Regions from separate parts of the Arthrobacter sp. ERGS1:01 genome, predicted to be linked through region 1. Evidence: riboswitches for the same ligand, from Rfam matches in the RefSeq annotation. Region 1 holds a riboswitch; the other holds the start of a gene.
The links. A riboswitch is a leader RNA that binds a small molecule or an ion and turns the genes downstream of it on or off. The one in region 1 is predicted to bind cyclic di-AMP.
Positions count from the first base shown of each region.

Region 2: linked by a shared signal. The riboswitch ahead of AL755_RS04710 (NlpC/P60 family protein) and the one ahead of AL755_RS02310 (hypothetical protein) in region 1 are both predicted to bind cyclic di-AMP.

Region 1 is NZ_CP012477.1:492,836-501,798, reverse strand. It holds gene AL755_RS02340 (YhgE/Pip domain-containing protein) at 1-535, shown strand, start outside; gene AL755_RS02335 (DapH/DapD/GlmU-related protein) at 574-1,116, opposite strand; gene AL755_RS02330 (SixA phosphatase family protein) at 1,154-1,675, opposite strand; gene AL755_RS02325 (winged helix-turn-helix domain-containing protein) at 1,819-2,670, opposite strand; gene AL755_RS02320 (MFS transporter) at 3,278-4,543, opposite strand; gene AL755_RS02315 (MarR family winged helix-turn-helix transcriptional regulator) at 4,540-4,980, opposite strand; cyclic di-AMP (ydaO/yuaA leader) riboswitch at 5,257-5,438, shown strand; gene AL755_RS02310 (hypothetical protein) at 5,445-6,242, shown strand; gene upp (uracil phosphoribosyltransferase) at 6,345-6,983, opposite strand; gene tadA (tRNA adenosine(34) deaminase TadA) at 7,069-7,500, shown strand; gene AL755_RS02295 (hypothetical protein) at 7,609-8,100, shown strand; gene AL755_RS02290 (DNA glycosylase AlkZ-like family protein) at 8,044-8,963, opposite strand, start outside.
Region 2 is NZ_CP012479.1:149,166-158,128, reverse strand. It holds gene AL755_RS04735 (molybdopterin molybdotransferase MoeA) at 1-1,094, opposite strand, end outside; gene AL755_RS23945 (DUF6457 domain-containing protein) at 1,099-1,407, opposite strand; gene mobA (molybdenum cofactor guanylyltransferase) at 1,411-2,079, opposite strand; gene AL755_RS04720 (TetR/AcrR family transcriptional regulator) at 2,261-2,899, shown strand; gene AL755_RS04715 (MDR family MFS transporter) at 2,986-4,623, shown strand; gene AL755_RS04710 (NlpC/P60 family protein) at 4,836-5,657, opposite strand; cyclic di-AMP (ydaO/yuaA leader) riboswitch at 5,661-5,872, opposite strand; gene AL755_RS24275 (M23 family metallopeptidase) at 6,007-6,819, opposite strand; cyclic di-AMP (ydaO/yuaA leader) riboswitch at 6,824-7,051, opposite strand; gene AL755_RS04700 (metal-dependent transcriptional regulator) at 7,205-7,900, opposite strand; gene serC (phosphoserine transaminase) at 8,144-8,963, shown strand, end outside.

The DNA.
Region 1 (8,963 bases):
GGCCATGCGGCCCCTGACCAAGCGCGCACTGGCCTCCAACGCCCCGTCATGGAAGATCGCGGTGGGCGGCTGGCTGCCGTTCGCCACGGTGTCCGTGGTGCAGGCAGCGCTGCTGTACAGCGTCGTGGTCTTTGGCCTGGGGCTGTCCCCCAGCCATCCGTGGCTTACCCTGGGGCTGCTGGCGCTCGCCTCACTGGCCTTCACCGCCTTGATCCAGGGCATTGTGGCCCTGCTGGGTACGCCGGGGAAGTTCGTGGTGCTGCTCCTGCTGGTGTTGCAGCTGGTGTCCTCAGGCGGCACGTTCCCCTGGCAAACCACACCGCAGCCCCTGCACCTTGTGCACCAGATCATGCCCATGGGGCATGTGGTGGACGGCATGCGGCACCTGATCTACGGGGCGGACCTGACCCCGTTGTTGCCCATCGTGTTGGGCCTGGCCGGCTATACGCTGCTGGGCCTGGGCCTGGCCTGGCTGGCGTCCTTCAAGAGCAAGACGTGGACGCTCAAGACGCTCATGCCGGAGATCGAGGTCTAGTCACACCAGCGCCGGGTGCGGGCGTTGCCGTCCGGCCGTCACCAACGACGCCGGACGGCGGCTTTGGTGCCTGTCACCAGGCTCGCCGCGGGCACGTCGTCGGCCACGATGGCGCCGGCGGCGATCACGGCGTCCCGGCCTATGCTGACGCCGGGCAGGATGGTTGCCCCGGCGCCGATCCACACGTTCTCGGCCACGTCGATGGGTGCGCCGGTGAGGTAGAGCCTGCGCTCGGCCGGGTCCACGGGGTGGCCGCTCGTGATGAAGGTGGCCTTCGGTCCGATCATGACGCCTTCGCCGAGCCGGATTCCGGCATAGTCCAGGAACGTGCAGCCCTGGTTGATGAAGACGCGCTCGGCCAGCTCCAGCTTGAGCCCGTGGTCGGTGTAGAAGGGCGGGTAGATCGTCACCCGCTCCGGAAGCGCCCGGCCCAGGATCCGCTCGAGCAGCGCGGCCTTGCCGGCGTCGTCCTCAAAAGGCAGCGCATTCAGGCGGGAGGTGAGTGCCGTGACCTGCAGGACCCGCCCGGCCATGGCCTTGAATTCGGGGCCGTGAATCGGCATGAGCCGGTCATTGCGCATTCCACAATCCTTTCGCCTGCTTCGCGGGCCTGGGTGATTAGCGGGGCACCACGAAGTGGGTGACGCGGGCGTCCTGGCCGTCGAGCGTGGCCCAGTCCCCCGTGTGCTCCAGGACGGTCAACGCGCTGGTGGGGTAGCCGGAGGCGAGCGACATATAGGCCTCCTGGTCCGAATCGCGGGAGGCAAGGCGCAGCGCCACCTCCTGGATGCCGGGCATGTGGCTGATCACCATGAGCGTGGTGACGGTTTCGGGGACGTGGTTGATGACCGACAGGATCCGGGTGGGGCCGGCGTCGTACAGCTCGTCCTCCAGCTTGGGCGTGGGCCCCTTCTCCCCCAGTTGCTGGCCCACCCACGCGCAGGTCTGCCGAGTACGCAGCGCCGAGGAACACAGGATGAAGTCGGGCACCACATCGTTTTCCAGCAACCATTTTCCGGCCAGCGGCGCCTCGTTGTGGCCGCGTTGGGCCAGGGGGCGTTCATGGTCCGCAACACCCAGCGGGAACGCCGCCTTGGCGTGGCGCATCAGGATCAGCCGTTTCACATGGTGTTCGCTCATGCTCACAGTTTAGTGAGTGTTAAAGGAGAACGACGGCGGTCCCACCCCCGGGAGGGTCGGACCGCCGTCGTTCCAAATGCATCGCTGGTCCCACGCGCCCCAGGGCCCGCTGCGAGCCTGCGGGCAGTGGGAGGGCGTGGGGACTAGATGGAGTATTCCGGGGCGGCCCAGACAACCACTTCGGGGTGCTCGTAGAAGCGGTAGCCCTCGCCGCGCACGGTGCGGACCGTGTTGGCCAGGCGGCCCAGTTTGGAGCGCAGGCGGCGAATGTGGACGTCGATGGTGCGTTCGTTGGGGATCTCGTCGGCGTTGCTCCAGAGCCCTTCCAGGAGCTCGTCGCGGCCCACGGTGCGGGTGCCGTTCTCCACCAGGTAGTTCAGGAGTTCAAATTCCTTGAACGTCAGGTTCAGGGTTTCCCCGTCGAGGTGGACCTCGCGGCGGGCCAGGTCGATGAGCACGCCGGAGGGGCGCTGTTCGGCGGCGACGGGCACGCGGACGGCTTCCTGGCGCTGGCGGTTGGCCACGGTGGGGTCGCCGAACGTGGAGCGGACCACGTCAAGCGCGGTTCCCACCGCGTCCGACGGCGCAATTGCCACGGCTGCGTAGCTTTGGGCCTGCGGGACGAGGCTCTGGGCGTAGGCGCGGATGTCCTGGGCCAGTTTGGCGAGCGAAGTTCCGGCGGCGGCGGCGGTGTCTTCATCCACCCCGACGTAGAGCACGAAACCGCGGGCCACGTTGTCCGGGCTGACGCCGCGGAGCTTGTCGCTGCCGGCAATGACGGGGGTGGGCGCCGTCATGGGGTGGGCGTCGATCGGGGGGACGGCGCGCAGCCGGGCGGCGACGGCGTCGTTATCGCGGCGGTAGGCGGCGGGATTGCCGTAGGACGGCTGATCCTGCTGGGGTGCCCTGGCCAGCGGGTTTTGCGAGCCGCCGCGGGCAACTGCCTTGGCTGCATTTCGAACTGAGATGTGGACGTATCCGGAAGCTACAGACATTGAACTACCTAGGTGTATGGCCGTATCCTACGGCGCGAATGCTTTTTTCGTATCCCGGCGGGCCGGGACTAAATGCCCGGTCAGGGGCTGGCCAGATGGCCGAAAGTGCCTAAAACAAATGGGTTGTGAGCTAGGCCGGCATTCGACAACTACACAAGAACCGTCCATGGGTGTCATCAAGGACGGTTGCTGCGGCTGCAGAATTCACTGAGTGGGTGTTCACATAAGTCAGTGTCCTACGTAATAAACGGAACTTGCAAGTAACAATGGGGCAATACGTCCACATTTTGAGACTTTGGCGTATTTTGTGATGAAGGTAACACTGTCACTTTGATCTCATTTGAATCGCCGATGACGGCTTGCGTCAAACAAAATCACAATTTTGATGCCTATCCGTGAAAAATATTCGACGCAAGTCCGCTTTTCAATAAATTAATTCATCCAGCGTTTTTGTCTGCCGCGGTGGCCTGCCGCAAGCCCTTTTGGACACCCAGATAATCCCCAGCATTTTACGCTAGGTAAACAGAAGTTCACGTAATGCGCTGCACTCTCCGGCCCCGCAACGGCCCTTTTTGACCCGCGTTGCAGGACCCCGGAGTTGCCGGAATCAGCGGTGCAGTGCCTGCGCCATGGCGAAGGGACGCAGGCCGCGTACCTGGTCGCGGAAGCGGACGTGGTTGCGCCTGTTCATCATGGCCAGCGCAATGAGTGCCGCCGCAACGGACACGACCGCGCCGATCCCCAGGGACCAGCGGGCGCCGAACTCCGTGGCGATCCAACCCACCAGCGGCGCCCCGATGGGCGTCCCGCCCTGCAGCACGGCCATGTAGACGGCCAATACGCGTCCGCGCATGGCCGAATCCGTGGTCAGCTGGACGGTGGTGTTGCAGGCGTTCATGAAGGTGAGGGAGGCCAGGCCCACCGGGACCAGTGCCAGGGCGTACAGGGCGTAGCTGGGCATGAAGGCGGCGATGGCCACCGTCACCCCGAAGGCCAGCGCCCCGCCAACAATGTAGGCCATGCGCATGTTCTTGCGGCGGGCGGCCAGCAGGGCCGCCGCCAGGGTGCCCACGGCCATGACCGAGCCCAGCAGGCCGTATTCGCCCGGCCCCAGATGGAAGATGGTGGTGGCCATCAGGGCGTTGGTGATCTGGAAATTCATCCCGAAGGTGCCGATCATGAACACCAGCGCCATGATCATCATCAGGTCCGGGCGTTGCCGGATGTAGGAGAAGCCCTCGCGGATCTGCCCCTTTGCCCGCGGCACGCGAACGGATGGTTGCAGTTCCGAAACCCGCATCCGCCACAGGGAGACGATCACGGCCGCGAAACTGGCCGCGTTGATCAGGAATGCCGGGCCCGTGCCGAAGGCGGCGATGACCAGTCCGGCGACACCGGGGCCGGCCAGGCGGGCCAGGTTGAAGGAGGCGCTGTTGAGGGCGACGGCGTTGGGGACGTCGGCCTTGGCGACCACCTCGGAGACAAACGCCTGGCGCGACGGGGCGTCAAAGGCGCTGGCAACACCGAGCAGCAGGGCCAGCACGTAGACGTGCCACAGTTGCACCGAGTGGGTGACCACCAGGAGCCCCAGCAGCAATGCACACAGGCCCATGGCCGTCTGGGTGCACAGCAGAAGCTTGCGTTTGTTGACCCTGTCGCCCAGCAGCCCGGCAAAGGGCCCAAGGAAGACGATCGGGAGGAACTGCAGGCCGGTGGTGATGCCTGCTGCGGTTCCGGAATTGTGCGTCAACACCGTCAGCACCAGCCAGTCCTGGGCAACGCGCTGCATCCAGGTGCCGATGTTTGAAACCAATGCCCCGGTCACCCAGAGCCGGTAGTTGAACACCTTCAGGGCGCGGAACATGGCGTTCATGAGCTGCTCATCTCCGCCAGGATCAGGGCCGCTTCATGGAGCGTGGCACGTTGTTCGGGCGTCAGTGCGGCCACCCGCTTGGCCAGCCACTGGGTGCGCTTGTTCCGGGCCCGCTCCAGCACCGCGGCGCCGTCGTCGGTGATCTGGACCAGCACCTGGCGCTTGTCCAGCGGGTTTGCCCCCCGCGTGACATGGCCGGCGGCGGCCAGGTCGTTGACGATCCGGGTCATGGACGGTGCCTGGATTTTTTCGCGTTCGGCCAGCTGGCCAACCGTCATGGAGGCGCGAAGGATGGCGGCCAAGACCGAGTACTGGCCGGGGCTGATGTCATGGGAGGCGGCTTCCGCGCGCAGCCTGCGCGAGGTGCGCATGATTGCCACACGAAGTTCGGCGGCGAGCGGCGCCGCGCCGGTGGGTCGTGATGTGTTCTTCGTCACCCCCTCGGTCCGCGCCTGGCGTTGCGGAGGGGTCGCTTCCGGGGCTGGCCCCGGCGTCGAAAGTTTCATTGAATTCTGCGTCATCGTCTGTATCTGCCTGGCTCACAAGGTTACGTATCTACTACAAAGCAGCCTAGTTCATTAGCAATGCTAAGTAAATATGAAACCCCTCACGGCCGTTACCAAAATGTGACATCACCGAAAAGGTTGGGTAGTGTGAAAAACGTGCCCGCCGAACCACCCACGGTTCCTTGGCACAAATGGACGGATCGCCGAGCTCTGCCGCCGCCCATTTCCCGTTCACATGTATGGCAGAGACGGGGGACCCAATCTTTACGGGCCTCCACTTGGATGCCCTTGGGGTTAAGCCGAAACGCAAGCAGTTGTTGCTGCCTGCCGCCCGGCCGGATGCTCTAATCCGTTCCCGACAGCTCACCTCGCAGGCGTAGAGAGGCTCTATTTCTATGTCTGCAGCACCCCAGCACGGCCGACGCCGCGCCGAATCAGTCCGCCCATCCACAGCCGAAACCGCACCGACCGCAACCGGTACCCGTGCAGCGGCCCGCTCCCGCTCCAAGGCCGCCGGCCCCGTCCGGCGCATGGCCATTGTTGCCGTAGCCGGCGTCTTGCTGGCCGGCGGCGGACTCGCCCAGGCGGCCACCAACACCTCCAGCAACACTCTGTCCGCGGCAAGCTATGTTGCCACCGTCGCGGCCACGGCGGCCCCGTCTGCCGCAGCGACCCCGTCCGCCATTTCGGCGCCCACGGACATCGCCATCGACTTCTCCCGGATCCAGGTCGGCTCCACGAAGGCTGCAGCCAAGCCCTCCACCACCGTCAAGAGCGAGGCCGACGCCGTAACTCCCGTTGCGACGCCCACGCCCACTCCGGCCAAGGCTGCTGCACCGGTCAAGGCCGCTGCTCCAGTGAAGGCCGCCGCTCCGGCGCTGGTCGATGATCCGGCCGCGGCCCAGGCCTACGCCTCAAGCCTGTTGGCTTCCAAGGGCTGGGGCCAGGACCAGATGGGCTGCCTGAACCAGCTGTGGACGCAGGAGTCCAGCTGGCTGACGTCCGCCGAGAACGTCTCCAGCGGCGCGTACGGCATTGCCCAGTCGCTGCCGGCCGAGAAGATGGCCAGCGCCGGGGCGGATTACCGCACCAATTACAAGACGCAGATCCAGTGGGGCCTGGGCTACATTTCGGAGCGCTACGGCAGCCCCTGCGGCGCCTGGGCTCAGGAAGTGGCCGTCGGCTGGTACTAGGCCGGCACGAATTGCGCCTTAACCAACTGTGACGCGGTAGTTGCTAAAAACGAGAACGTTTTCAGCAACTACCGCGTCACAGTTTTAGGTGGCAAGCGTGGGTTAGTCCACGACGCCGTAGAGGCGGTCGCCGGCGTCGCCCAGGCCGGGCACGATGTAGGACTGCTCGTTGAGGCCTTCGTCGATCGAGGCCAGGACCACGTGGACATTGTCGCGGTCGCCATGGGCGGCCTCGAGCTTGGCCAGGCCCTCGGGGGCTGCCAGCAGGCAGATGCAGGTGATGTCGGCCGCGCCGCGGTCAAACAGGAACTTGAACGCCTCGATCAGCGTGCCGCCGGTGGCCAGCATCGGGTCCAGGACGTACACCTGGCGGCCGGTCAGGTCCTCGGGGAGGCGTTCGGCGTAGGTGATGGCCTCGAGGGTTTCCTCGTTGCGGGCCATGCCCAAGAAGCCGACCTCGGCCGTGGGGAGCAGGCGGGTCATGCCCTCGAGCATGCCCAGGCCGGCGCGCAGGATCGGCACCACCAGGGGGGTGGGCTTGGTCAGTCCGGTACCCACGGTGGCGGTCACGGGAGTTTCAATGTTGACGGGCTCGACGCGGACTTCGCGAGTCGCCTCGTACGCCAGCAGGGTGACAAGCTCCTCCGTCAGCTGCCGAAAAATCGGCGACGGGGTGGTCTTGTCCCGCAGGACGGTTAATTTGTGGGCAATCAGCGGATGATCCGCAACCAGTACGCGCATAGATAAAAGCTACCATTGAGCCGTGTCCTCCACTGCGAAATCCCGCCAAATCGAGACCCCCGCCACGACGGCGCATGCCCGGTGGATGGGTCTGGCCCTCGAACAGGCGCAGCTGGCCCTGGCCACGGGAGACGTGCCGATTGGCGCCGTCGTCCTCGGGCCCGACGGCGCGGTGCTGGGTGTGGGGCGCAACGAACGTGAGGCGCACAAGGATCCGACGGCACACGCGGAGGTCGTGGCCATCCGCCAGGCGGCACAAAAGCTGGACGCCTGGCGGCTGGAGGGATGCACCCTGGTGGTCACGCTGGAGCCGTGCACCATGTGTGCCGGGGCCATCGTGCTGGCCCGGGTGCCGCGCGTCGTCTTTGGTGCCTGGGATGAGAAGGCCGGTGCAGCCGGGTCCGTGTTTGACGTGCTGCGCGAACGCAGGCTCAACCATTGGGTGGAGGTGTTCCCGGGCGTCAGGGAGGACGAATGCGCCGTGCTGCTGAAGGATTTCTTCGGCGCCCACCGCTAACCGCTCCCGCACCAGCCGCGGCGCCTTGATAAAGTCGGCTGCCGGGCCCGATAACCGGGCGCAGGACAATTTATTCGGGGGTTTGCAGTGGCATCATGGCGGGATTCAGTGTCCGAGGCGGCGCAGGAGGACCTGGAGAATTTGCTGAACATCGCCCTGCCCTTTGCGCACCAGTGCCTGGGCAAGTACGGGGAGTTCCTGCCGTTTGCGGCCGGCATCGGCACGGACGGCCAGCCCGTCTACATCATGGCCGAACCGCGCCAGGAGGAGAATCCCGAATCGACGGAGATCATCGCCGACTGCTACCACGGCCTGACCGAACGCCGAGATGAGCTTCGCGCGTCCATCGTGGTCTCCGACGTCACGCTGCGGTACCAGGGCACGGACGCCGTCCACCTGGCAACCGAACACGTTGAAGGCGCATCCCTGAGCATCATGCAGCCCTATACCCTGGGCGACGCCGGCCCCCAGTTTGGCGAGATGAGCGTCTCGATGGGTGAGCGCATCGTGTGGCGCGGGGTCGGCGCCCAGCCCGACGCGTGGCTAGGCGGTACCGGCCGCGTCCAGGGCCGCGATGCGCTTCGCGCGCGACGCCGGTGAATCCAGGCTGAAGGAGCGGAAGTCTCCCAGGTCCTCGCGGATGAACGCCTCCACCTCCTTGATCCGGTGCGCCACGGCCTTGGTGGGTGCGTCAAAGAGCCAGTGGGCAATGCGTTCCCCGGCGGGATCGTATTGCCACAGGCCGATGATGCGCCCGCGGTCCACGATGGGATGGTCGGGCAGGTCGGCGGTCAGGGCCAGGCGGGTGGTCTCAAGTTGGCGGTCCTGGTCTTGTTCGGCGAAGTGGTCGCCGGCGTTGCGCCGGAGCAGGAACAACGCGTCGGTTCCCGCGAGCAGCTGGATTTGTTCGTCCTTGGGCGCCGTGAAGGTGGCGCGCGCCTCGGCGTCTGCCGGCAGTATCCACAGGCCGTCAACCTCGATCGCGCCGGCACCCGCCAGCGCCGCCTTGCTTTGGGCCACGGTGAATGCGGTGAACCACTGGGTTTGCTTGAGCGTTGCGCCGCCAGTCCAGCCAAGGTAGCGCTCCATGAGCGTAGTCCTGGCCTGCTCGGGCGTCCCGGCGGCCGCTTCCAGGCCCCATGCCGTGTACGCGTAGCGCTGCTGGTCCAGCCGGCCGTTGACCGGAACGCGCCGGATCCGGCCGTCCGCCTGCAGCAGGCCCAGGGCGGCGGGAAGCGTGGTGGAGGCGCCCTTCTTCTTGCCGGCCTCGCCGAGGCTGCGGACGGCATCGCCCAGCTGGTCCTTGAGTTGCTTGGGGTCAAGAGGTTCGACGGCGTCCGTCAGGACCGCGAGGACCTGCTGTTCCAGGGTGGCCAGATCCGCTCGGGGGACGTCGAGCTTGTCCAGGACCTTCGCCTGCGTTTCGGCGGCCGCCAGTCCGAGTGTGAGCGCCCACGGGTAGT
Region 2 (8,963 bases), on a different replicon from region 1:
AGCCCGTAGACAAGGCGGTAGGGCATGAGCCGTGTGGGGCCGGGGTATTCCTTGATGGGCGAGCCGCAGGCCACCTCGAAGGTGCCGGGCATGGGCCGGCTCCCCAGCCTGGCCAGCAGCGGCGCCGCCACGGTGAGTAGCGCAATCATGGCCGCGAGCGGGTTCCCCGGCAGGCCCACCAGGAAACGGCCGTCGGGCAGTTCGGCCAGCAGGGTGGGGTGGCCGGGGCGCATGGCGATGCTGCCGATGTGCAGCGTGCCGCCCATCTCGGCGATGGCCGAGCGCAGATGGTCGGCGCTGGAGCGTCCCGTGCCGCCCGTGGTGATGACGACGTCGGCCGGGTCATGTTCGGTGTCGGCGAGGGCGGCCAGCAACTCCTCCAAAGTGTCGGCCGCCCGCTGCACGCCGGTGACGGACCCGCCCAACAGCTCCACCACTCCGCCCAGCTGTGGGGAGAACGCGTCCCGCACCAGGCCGGCGGCGGGAATGCCGGCGGAAACCACCTCGTCCCCCGTCAGCACCAGTTTCACGGCGGGTTTGCCCAGCACCGTGACCTCATCCAGTCCACCCAGGGCGGCCAGGGCCAGATGTGCCGGATTCAGCGTGGTCCCGGCCTTGACCAGCACTTCCCCGGTGGCGGCCTCCTCGGCCGCGGGCCTGATGTGCTGGCCGTTCTTCGGTTCACCCGGGCGGGCCGCACCGCCGCGCACCAAAACCGGCAGGCCGTCGTCGTCCGTTGAAAGCGTGCCCGACTCGCTGCGCAGCACAGCCTTGGCTCCGGCGGGAATGGTGCCCCCGGTTACGATCGGCACGGCCTGGCCGGCGGTGAGTCGGCGCCCGGGCTCGGCCAGGATCCACGGCGGGCTCCCGGCCACGGCCCACCCGTCCATGGCGGAGGACGCATAGTGCGGCATGTCGTGGCGGGCCAGGACGTCGGCGCCCAGTTTCCGTCCGGCGGCCTGCGCCAGCGGTACTTCGTGCGCTGGCAGCGGCTCGGCCACCCCATAGGCCAGCGCCCGGGCCTCCTCCCACGTGTGGGGCAGTGCCCTGATGGGTTCGGCCTGCTCGGAGGGGGCCTCGGGCGCGGATTCCATGGGCCTACTCGGCCTGTTCGCCGGCGGCGCGCGGGGCGGACTCCGCAACGGCTTCGGCCGCGGCCAGCTTCTTGGCCATGCCCAGGGCGGCCGCCATGGCCGCGCTTTCGCTCGCCTGCCCGGAGCCTGCGGCCAGCCCGGCGGCGAGGCCCGCCACGAACGTGGTCAGGGGCGCCGCGGGGCGCACGATTGAATGGGCCGCCACGCCGGCCAGGTTCAGCACGGCGTGCGCGTCCACCTCAATGTCCGCTATTTCAAAGGCCGTCATGAGCTTGTGCAGCCATGCCTGTAGTACTTCGTCCTGGTTGTCCATTCCTCAGCCCTCCCCCGGCATGGCAATTCCCGCCAGCCGGGCGTCGTCCCACGTGTCAATGTCCGCCGTCGACCCCTGGGGGACGGCGCAATCCTTGGTGTTCACCCTAGCAAGCAGCGAGAAAACGGAGGCGTTGTGAAGCCGGTGCGCCGCCCGTGCCGCCGCCACCGCCTCCCGGAGCGGAGCCAAGGGGTAGATGGCGGCCAGCGGCTGGCTGCGTCCGCGATCGACCGCCATGACGCCCTCACCGGTCCCGCCTTCGGCCGGCGCGTTTTCAGCCGGCGCGGCCTCGTCCAGCGCAGCCAGTAGCGCCTGCGCCGTCTCGCCGACCCGTGGCATGTCGCACGCCAGGACCAGCACGTGGCCGTCGGTTCCGCCGAGCGCCGCAAGCCCGGCGGCAATCCCGGCTGCGGGCCCCGCAAAGGGCGGATCCTCCTGGACGGCCAGCACGCCATCCGGAGCAGGCCCCAGCCACGCCGCGATGCTCTCGGTAGGCCCGACGACGGCGATGCGCACGTCCCGCTCCTGCCCACACTCTTCGTCGGGCCAGGTCGCCGCCTGGGCCGCCCGCACGGTCCGGGCCAGCAGGGTCTCACCCCCGACGGTCAGGCCCGCCTTGGGGACCCCGCCCAGGCGCGTCGAGCGCCCGCCGCACAGAATGACCGCCCGCATGGGATTCCTTTCGCCGGCCGCATTGTTGCTCCATGCTAGCGGGCGGTTGGCAGGCTCCCGCATCACGCAAAAAGATAATTATGCATTCACTGCATATTTTCAGGAACTGCAAATATACTGGTTAGGTTCCGCGGCGATGCGCCGGGACCAGCTACACGCAAGGGCGGGGGAAGAAGGGGGCATGACCACCACGGAGGAGACCGAGTCACTGCGGTCCAGGAAGCGCAAGGCCACACAATCGGCCATTCGCCTGGCGGCAATCGAACTGGGGCTTGAACACGGCTACGAAAATGTCACGGTGGACATGATCTGTGAGGCCAGCATGGTTTCGCAGCGCACCTTCTTCAACTACTTCGGGTCCAAGGAAGGCGTCTACATCACCACCGCGAAGTCGATGCCCACCCCCGAACAGGTTGAGGCATTCGTGCGGGGGTCCGGGCCCAGCGTCTTCGCCGACCTCTTTAGCGTGGTCGCCGAGACAGTGGTGGACGGCGACACCGACCTTGAGGCGTTCCGGGCACGGCACCAGCTCATCCACCAATCCCCCGAGCTGCTGAATCGGGAAAAAGCCCGCATCAGCGAAACGGAAGACGTGTTTGTCGGCTACGTCATGGCCCGTTACCACTACCGGGGACGCAACGAAGTTGACACCCCGGATCTGGAGGACGAGGCCCGCATGGTGGTGGCCCTCGTATCGGGGGCCATGCGCTACGCCATGCAAAAGTGGGCCGCCGGCAACTTCACCGCCACCCGGGAGGACCTGGTCCGCTCCGCCTCCGACCTGATCCAGCGCATCACCGTCAACGAACACTGGCCGTAACGGCCGCCGTCGGCCCCGGCCGCCGCACGCACCACCCCTCACACTTTCTCTCGATGCTTAACACGTCACACGCATAGGAATTCACCATGGCAACAACCACCCAAACCGAGCATGCGCCGGCCCGGACCGATAAACGCAGCATCCTGCTGTTGTTTGCCGGGCTGATGCTGACCATGCTGCTTGCTTCACTTGACCAGACCATCTTCAGCACGGCCCTGCCCACCATTGTTGGCGAACTCCACGGCGTGAACGAGATGCTGTGGGTCATCACCATTTACATCCTCGCCTCGACCATCATGTTGCCCATCTATGGCAAGATGGGCGACCTGATGGGCCGCAAGCCCCTGTTCATCGGCGCCATCTCCATCTTCATCCTTGGCTCCATCGTGGGCGGCTTCGCCCAGGACATGACCTGGCTGATCATCGGCCGCGGCGTGCAGGGCTTGGGTGGCGGCGGTCTGATGCTGCTCTCGCAGGCCATCATCGCCGACGTCGTCCCGGCCAGGGAGCGCGGCCGCTACATGGGCGTCATGGGCGGCGTGTTCGCACTGTCCTCCGTGGCCGGCCCGCTGCTGGGTGGCTGGTTCACCGACGGGATCGGCTGGCGCTGGGGCCTGTGGATGAACATTCCGCTGGGCATCCTGGCCATCATCTCCGCCGTGTTCTTCCTCAAACTGCCCAAGCGCCCCCGCGTGCCCGGCCGTGTTGACGTCGCCGGCATGGCCCTGCTGGGCATCACCTCCACCCTGTTGGTGCTGGTGAGCACCTGGGGCGGCACCAAGTATGACTGGAATTCCCCCACCATCATCGGCATGGCCGTCGGCACCATTGCCGCCGCCGTTCTGTTTGTTTGGGTGGAGAGCCGGGCCGAGCACCCCATCATGTCGCTGCACCTGTTCAAGGACCGCAACTTCAACCTGACGACGGCGGCCGCCCTGATCACCGGTATCGCCATGTTCGGCACACTCGCCTACCTGCCCACCTATCTGCAGATGGTCACGGGCGCCAACGCCACCCAGGCAGGGCTGCTCATGATCCCGATGATGGCGGGACTGCTCATCACCTCGATCGGCTCCGGGCAACTGGTCAGCCGCACCGGCCGCTACAAGTGGCTGCCCATCACGGGCATGTTCATTGTTGCCGGCGCACTGGTGCTGCTGTCCTCCATGACACCGGCCATGCCGGTGTGGGTCATCTGCGCCTACCTGGCCATCATGGGCATCGGGCTTGGCATGAGCATGCAGATCCTGGTGCTGATCGTCCAAAACCAGTTCCCGAACTCCCAGGTGGGCATGGCCACGGCCTCCAGCAACTACTTTCGCCAGATCGGAGCCTCGCTGGGCTCCGCCGTCGTCGGAAGCCTCTTTGCCACGAGGCTGGCGAACCTGCTCATCGAGCGCATGAACGGCTCCGGGTCCGGCGGCTCCGGCGGAATCAACTCGCTGACCCCCGAGATCGTGCGGAACCTGCCCGCGGGAGTGCGCAATGTGGTGATTGGCGCCTATAACGACGCGCTGACCCCGATCTTCATCTACATGGTGCCGCTGCTGATCGTGGCCGGGATCCTGTTGCTGTTCGTGAAGGAGATCCCGCTCGCGACCACGATTGACCGGACCAGCTCAAAGACCGCCAACGCCACCGAGACGCACGGACCGGCCGTTGAAGAGACCGTTGTTGCCACGGCGACCGCGGCAGGCGGCGGAACTCCCCCGGCCCAGCCGTAGCCTCATCAGTCCAGCCGCGCTTGCGGCCTGGCCGCCAACGCGGCCGGGCTGCGGGCGCGGCTTTTCTGTGTCCGCGACCGGTTCGCAAGGAGGCTAGTCCCCCAGCAATCCGGCCTGCGTGCCGAGGGCAGCTATCAGGGAGCTGTGCGGATTCCTTAAAAAGCAAGGGACCCCATCCGAGGATGGGGTCCCTTTGCGTGAAGACTTGTTACTTAGTGGCCCATGGCGATGAAGACCGGGCCGGAGCCTACGTTGACCGAGTAGACAACGGTGCTTCCGAGGAAGCCGCCGTGGACAGCCTGGCCGTTGCCGATGTAAACAGCGATGTGGGCCATGCCCATGCCGCCGTCGGCGTAGTAGATGAGGTCGCCGGGCTGTGCTTCAGCCTGGGAAACCGTGCGGCCGAGGGCCAGGTAGCCTGCCGGCCAGCCGTGGAAGTTGATGCCGGCCGCAGCCAGGGAGTTGGTGGCCAGCATGGTGCAGTCCTGTGCGACACCGAGCTGGGCCAGGGCGGCAGCTGCGATGGTGGCACCAATGCCGCTCTTGGCAACAGGCTTTGCAGCCTCTGCCGGAGCTTCGGTGGTGGTCACGGTGGGGGCTGCAGCCGGTGCTGCAACCTCGGCGGCCGGAGCCACGTCGGCGGCGGGTGCTGCCACTGCCTCTGCTGCGGGTGCTTCCTGTGCAACCTCGTTGCTCTGGGCTGCTACGACGGGAGCCTCAACAACAGGAGCCGGCGTAGAGGAGACAACGGGGCTGGCGAAGGAGATCTTCACCGTTGATGCTGCCGTCACTGCGGAGGCGAGCTCCGAATTCAGGCTCAGCGTGGTGCCACCGTCGGAGGCGCGCTCCACGGTGGGGGTAGCTGCATTTGCTGCAATTCCTGAGGTAAGTACGAGCCCTGAGGCTGCTGCAATAACAGCGGCTTGACGACCGACACCACCGACGTTGGAGCTGACGGCTTTCGTGATGACGGAGATCGGGCTGGTCTTAGCGACTTCGGCGCGGTGGCGCCCAAGAGCGGTATTTGAAGACAAGAAGGATCCTCTCCCAAAGCCTGCGAGGTAAGCTGTCGGATTCGGATGGGAGTCACCCGGCCGCTTGGCGCATCCTCAAGTGGAAAGAATGTTCTCTTCCCACGAAGGCGCTTCTGCGACTTCACCCCTAGGACTTCTGAAAACGAAGCCCGAATATTGGTTCCCCCGCCCCTGCCAGACGATTGATACGAACGGACCATGGGCGGTGGCAGAGCTAGGCAATCCACTCATGGGCGCCCTCTTGATTCGAAGTTGGCGCGATTACGACGGTACAACAGATTTTCCCCAATGTCACGTTCAGGTCACGGTCAGGTGGTCACTCCGTGACCTAAACGACCCTGTGGAGGAATTAAAGCCAACCCATCGGATCGACGGTCTCGTCGTCGACAATTACCTCGAAGTGCAGGTGGCAGCCGGTGGAGGCTCCCGTGGTGCCACTGAGGGCCACTTGCTGGCCGCGCTCGATCTTCTGACCAACCTTCACGCCAATGGAGCTGAGGTGGTTGTAGGAGGTGGAGAGGCCGTTGCCATGGGAAATGACAACCCGGTTTCCGCCGCCATATTCATGCCAGCCGGCGAACGTCACGGTGCCACCGGCGGCCGCAAAGACGGCCGTTGAGCACGCAATGGCATAGTCCTGGCCGGTGTGCATCTCGCCCGCTGAGCCGGTGAGCGGGTTGATCCGCTGGCCGAACGGGGAGGACTTGACGAGGGTCTTCAGGGGGGCCGACAGCGTGCCCTTGGCTGCCTGTGGCGTGACCTTGGCGGCGGTGACCTTCAGGGTTTCCTTCAGCTGGCCGTCGGGATTCAAGACGCTGGCGACATTTGGCGTCACAAAGGAAATCGGCACATCGGCGGCCGCGGTGACAACGGATTCCGTCGCGGACACGGTCTTCATCTCAACATTGGCTACCGGGACGCTCACTGCTGAGGGTACGGTCACGGCCAGTGCAAGACCCGTGGCGGCCAGGGCGATGCCTACTTTTTGCCCGGCACCGTTGGCCAGACCGGCCCGCACCAGCCCGGCGATGGCGCCCTGGGATTCGGTGCCTGCACGCTCGGCAGCCAGGGCCTCACGGCGGCTTCCTGATGCGGTGGAAAGTTCGGGGGAAGAAAGGGGCGCGGTCGCTCGACGGCGGCCGTGCTGCTTAACCTCGGACACTAATTACCTCTCTGTTGGACACCTGCGGAGTTAGCTGTCGGATTCGGATCAGAGAGTGTTTCATTTGATCCGGCCCGGTCCGCGGCACACGTCTGTCCAAGGCACAGTCGCAGGGACTGCGTCGCAAAGGATTTCGAGTGCCGGCCAACCAGGCTTCACCCCAAGACGAATAGGAAATTCGCCGGTTGTGGTTCCCCCGTCCTTGCCTGATGTATTTCAGCCCAACGTCCGGAGGCAAGGCTCAGTGCCGGAGGTTGGTAACGCTTTGGTTACAGCGTCAGCTTGTTACTATACGGTAAATTTCGTGCCCGTGATAATTCCGTTACATTTCACACATGTCTCCGGCGCACGCCAAAGGCACGGTGGAGCCCATGGTTTTTGCTTTTTAGTTCATGGAGACAAACACGTGGGATGCAACCTCGGGCGGCAATTCCAGCGCCCCGTCGATCCCGGGCACCCGGACGGAAATGTACTCGCCCACCTGGGCCAGGGAAATCCTTGCCCCGGGGCGCAAACCGCCCTCGTCCAGCTGGGTCAACAGCTCCGGTTCCACCTGGATGCGCTCGGAAAGCCGGTGGATGGTGACCGACTGCTCGGGTGAATACGTGGCCATGGCATCGACGAGGGTCACCAGGCCCGCGGCGAAGAGCGGCGCAACGTCCCCGCCCAGCTCCTCCAGCCCCGGAATCGGGTTGCCGTAGGGGGATTCGTCGGGACGGCCCAGCAGTTCATAGAGGCGTTGTTCAACGCGCTCGCTCATCACATGCTCCCAGCGGCACGCCTCCTCATGGACGTAGGCCCAGTCCAGGCCGATCACGTCGGAGAGGAGCCTTTCGGCCAGGCGGTGCTTGCGCATGACGCGGGTGGCTTTGTCGCGGCCGGCGGGAGTCAGTTCCAGGTGGCGGTCGCCGGAAACGATCACCAGGCCGTCGCGTTCCATGCGCCCGATGGTCTGTGAGACGGTGGGGCCGGAGTGGTGGAGGCGTTCGGCGATGCGCGCCCGCAGGGCGGTGATGTTCTCTTCCTCCAACTCCAGAATGGTTCGCAAATACATTTCCGTCGTGTCGATCAAATCTGTCACGTCAGATTCCTCCTTATATAGAGCGAGATTCCGGGCAGGGGCTTGTTGTCTCTACGTTATCGCGCTTAATACAAGGGAAGAAAACGGCCCTTTGTTCCCGCGCGCGTTTCCGGGCGGCCGCGGCCCGGCGGCGATTGTTTCAGCATGCGGCCCACATTTCGGGATGCATGCGGTCCTACGGCAGAATTGGCAACATCCAATGACGCCGTAAAACTTCCATCGTACTAACTTTTGGAGCACCTCGTGAGCGAATCACTGCCTCTCACCATCCCCGCCAACCTGCGCCCGGCCGACGGCCGTTTTGGCGCAGGCCCGTCCAAGGTCCGCCCGGAGCAGATTGCGGCGTTGTCTGCCGCCGGTGCATCCTTGCTGGGAACATCCCACCGCCAGGCTCCCGTGAAGAACCTTGTCGGTGAGGTCCGCAGCGGCCTGATGGACTTCTTCAACGCCCCGGACGGCTATGAGGTCATCATGGGCGTTGGCGGCTCCACTGCGTTCTGGGATGTTGCCTCGTTCGGGCTGGTCGAGAAGAAGGCCCAGCACCTGTCGTTTGGCGAGTTTGGCTCAAAGTTTGCCTCGGCCACCAACAACGCCCCGTTCCTGGATGCCTCCTCGATCATCAAGGCCGAGCCTGGCACGCGCCCGGTGGCTGTCGCCGAGGCCGGCGTCGACGTGTACGCGTGGCCGCAGAATGAGACGTCCACCGGTGTGGCTGCACCGGTCAAGCGTGTTGCCGGGGCCGACGACGGCGCCCTGGTGGTCATTGACGCCACCTCCGCCGCCGGTGGCCTGCACGTGGACGTCAGTGAATCGGACGTCTACTACTTCGCTCCTCAAAAGAACTTCGCCTCCGACGGCGGCCTGTGGCTTGGCCTGTTCTCCCCCGCAGCCCTGGAGCGGGCAGCCCGCATTGCCGCGACGGACCGCTGGGTGCCCGACTTCCTGAACCTGAAGACGGCGATCGACAACTCTCTGGTCAACCAGACGTACAACACGCCCGCGCTCTCCACCCTGGTGACGCTGAACGAACAGCTCAGCTGGCTCAACTCCAACGGCGGCCTCG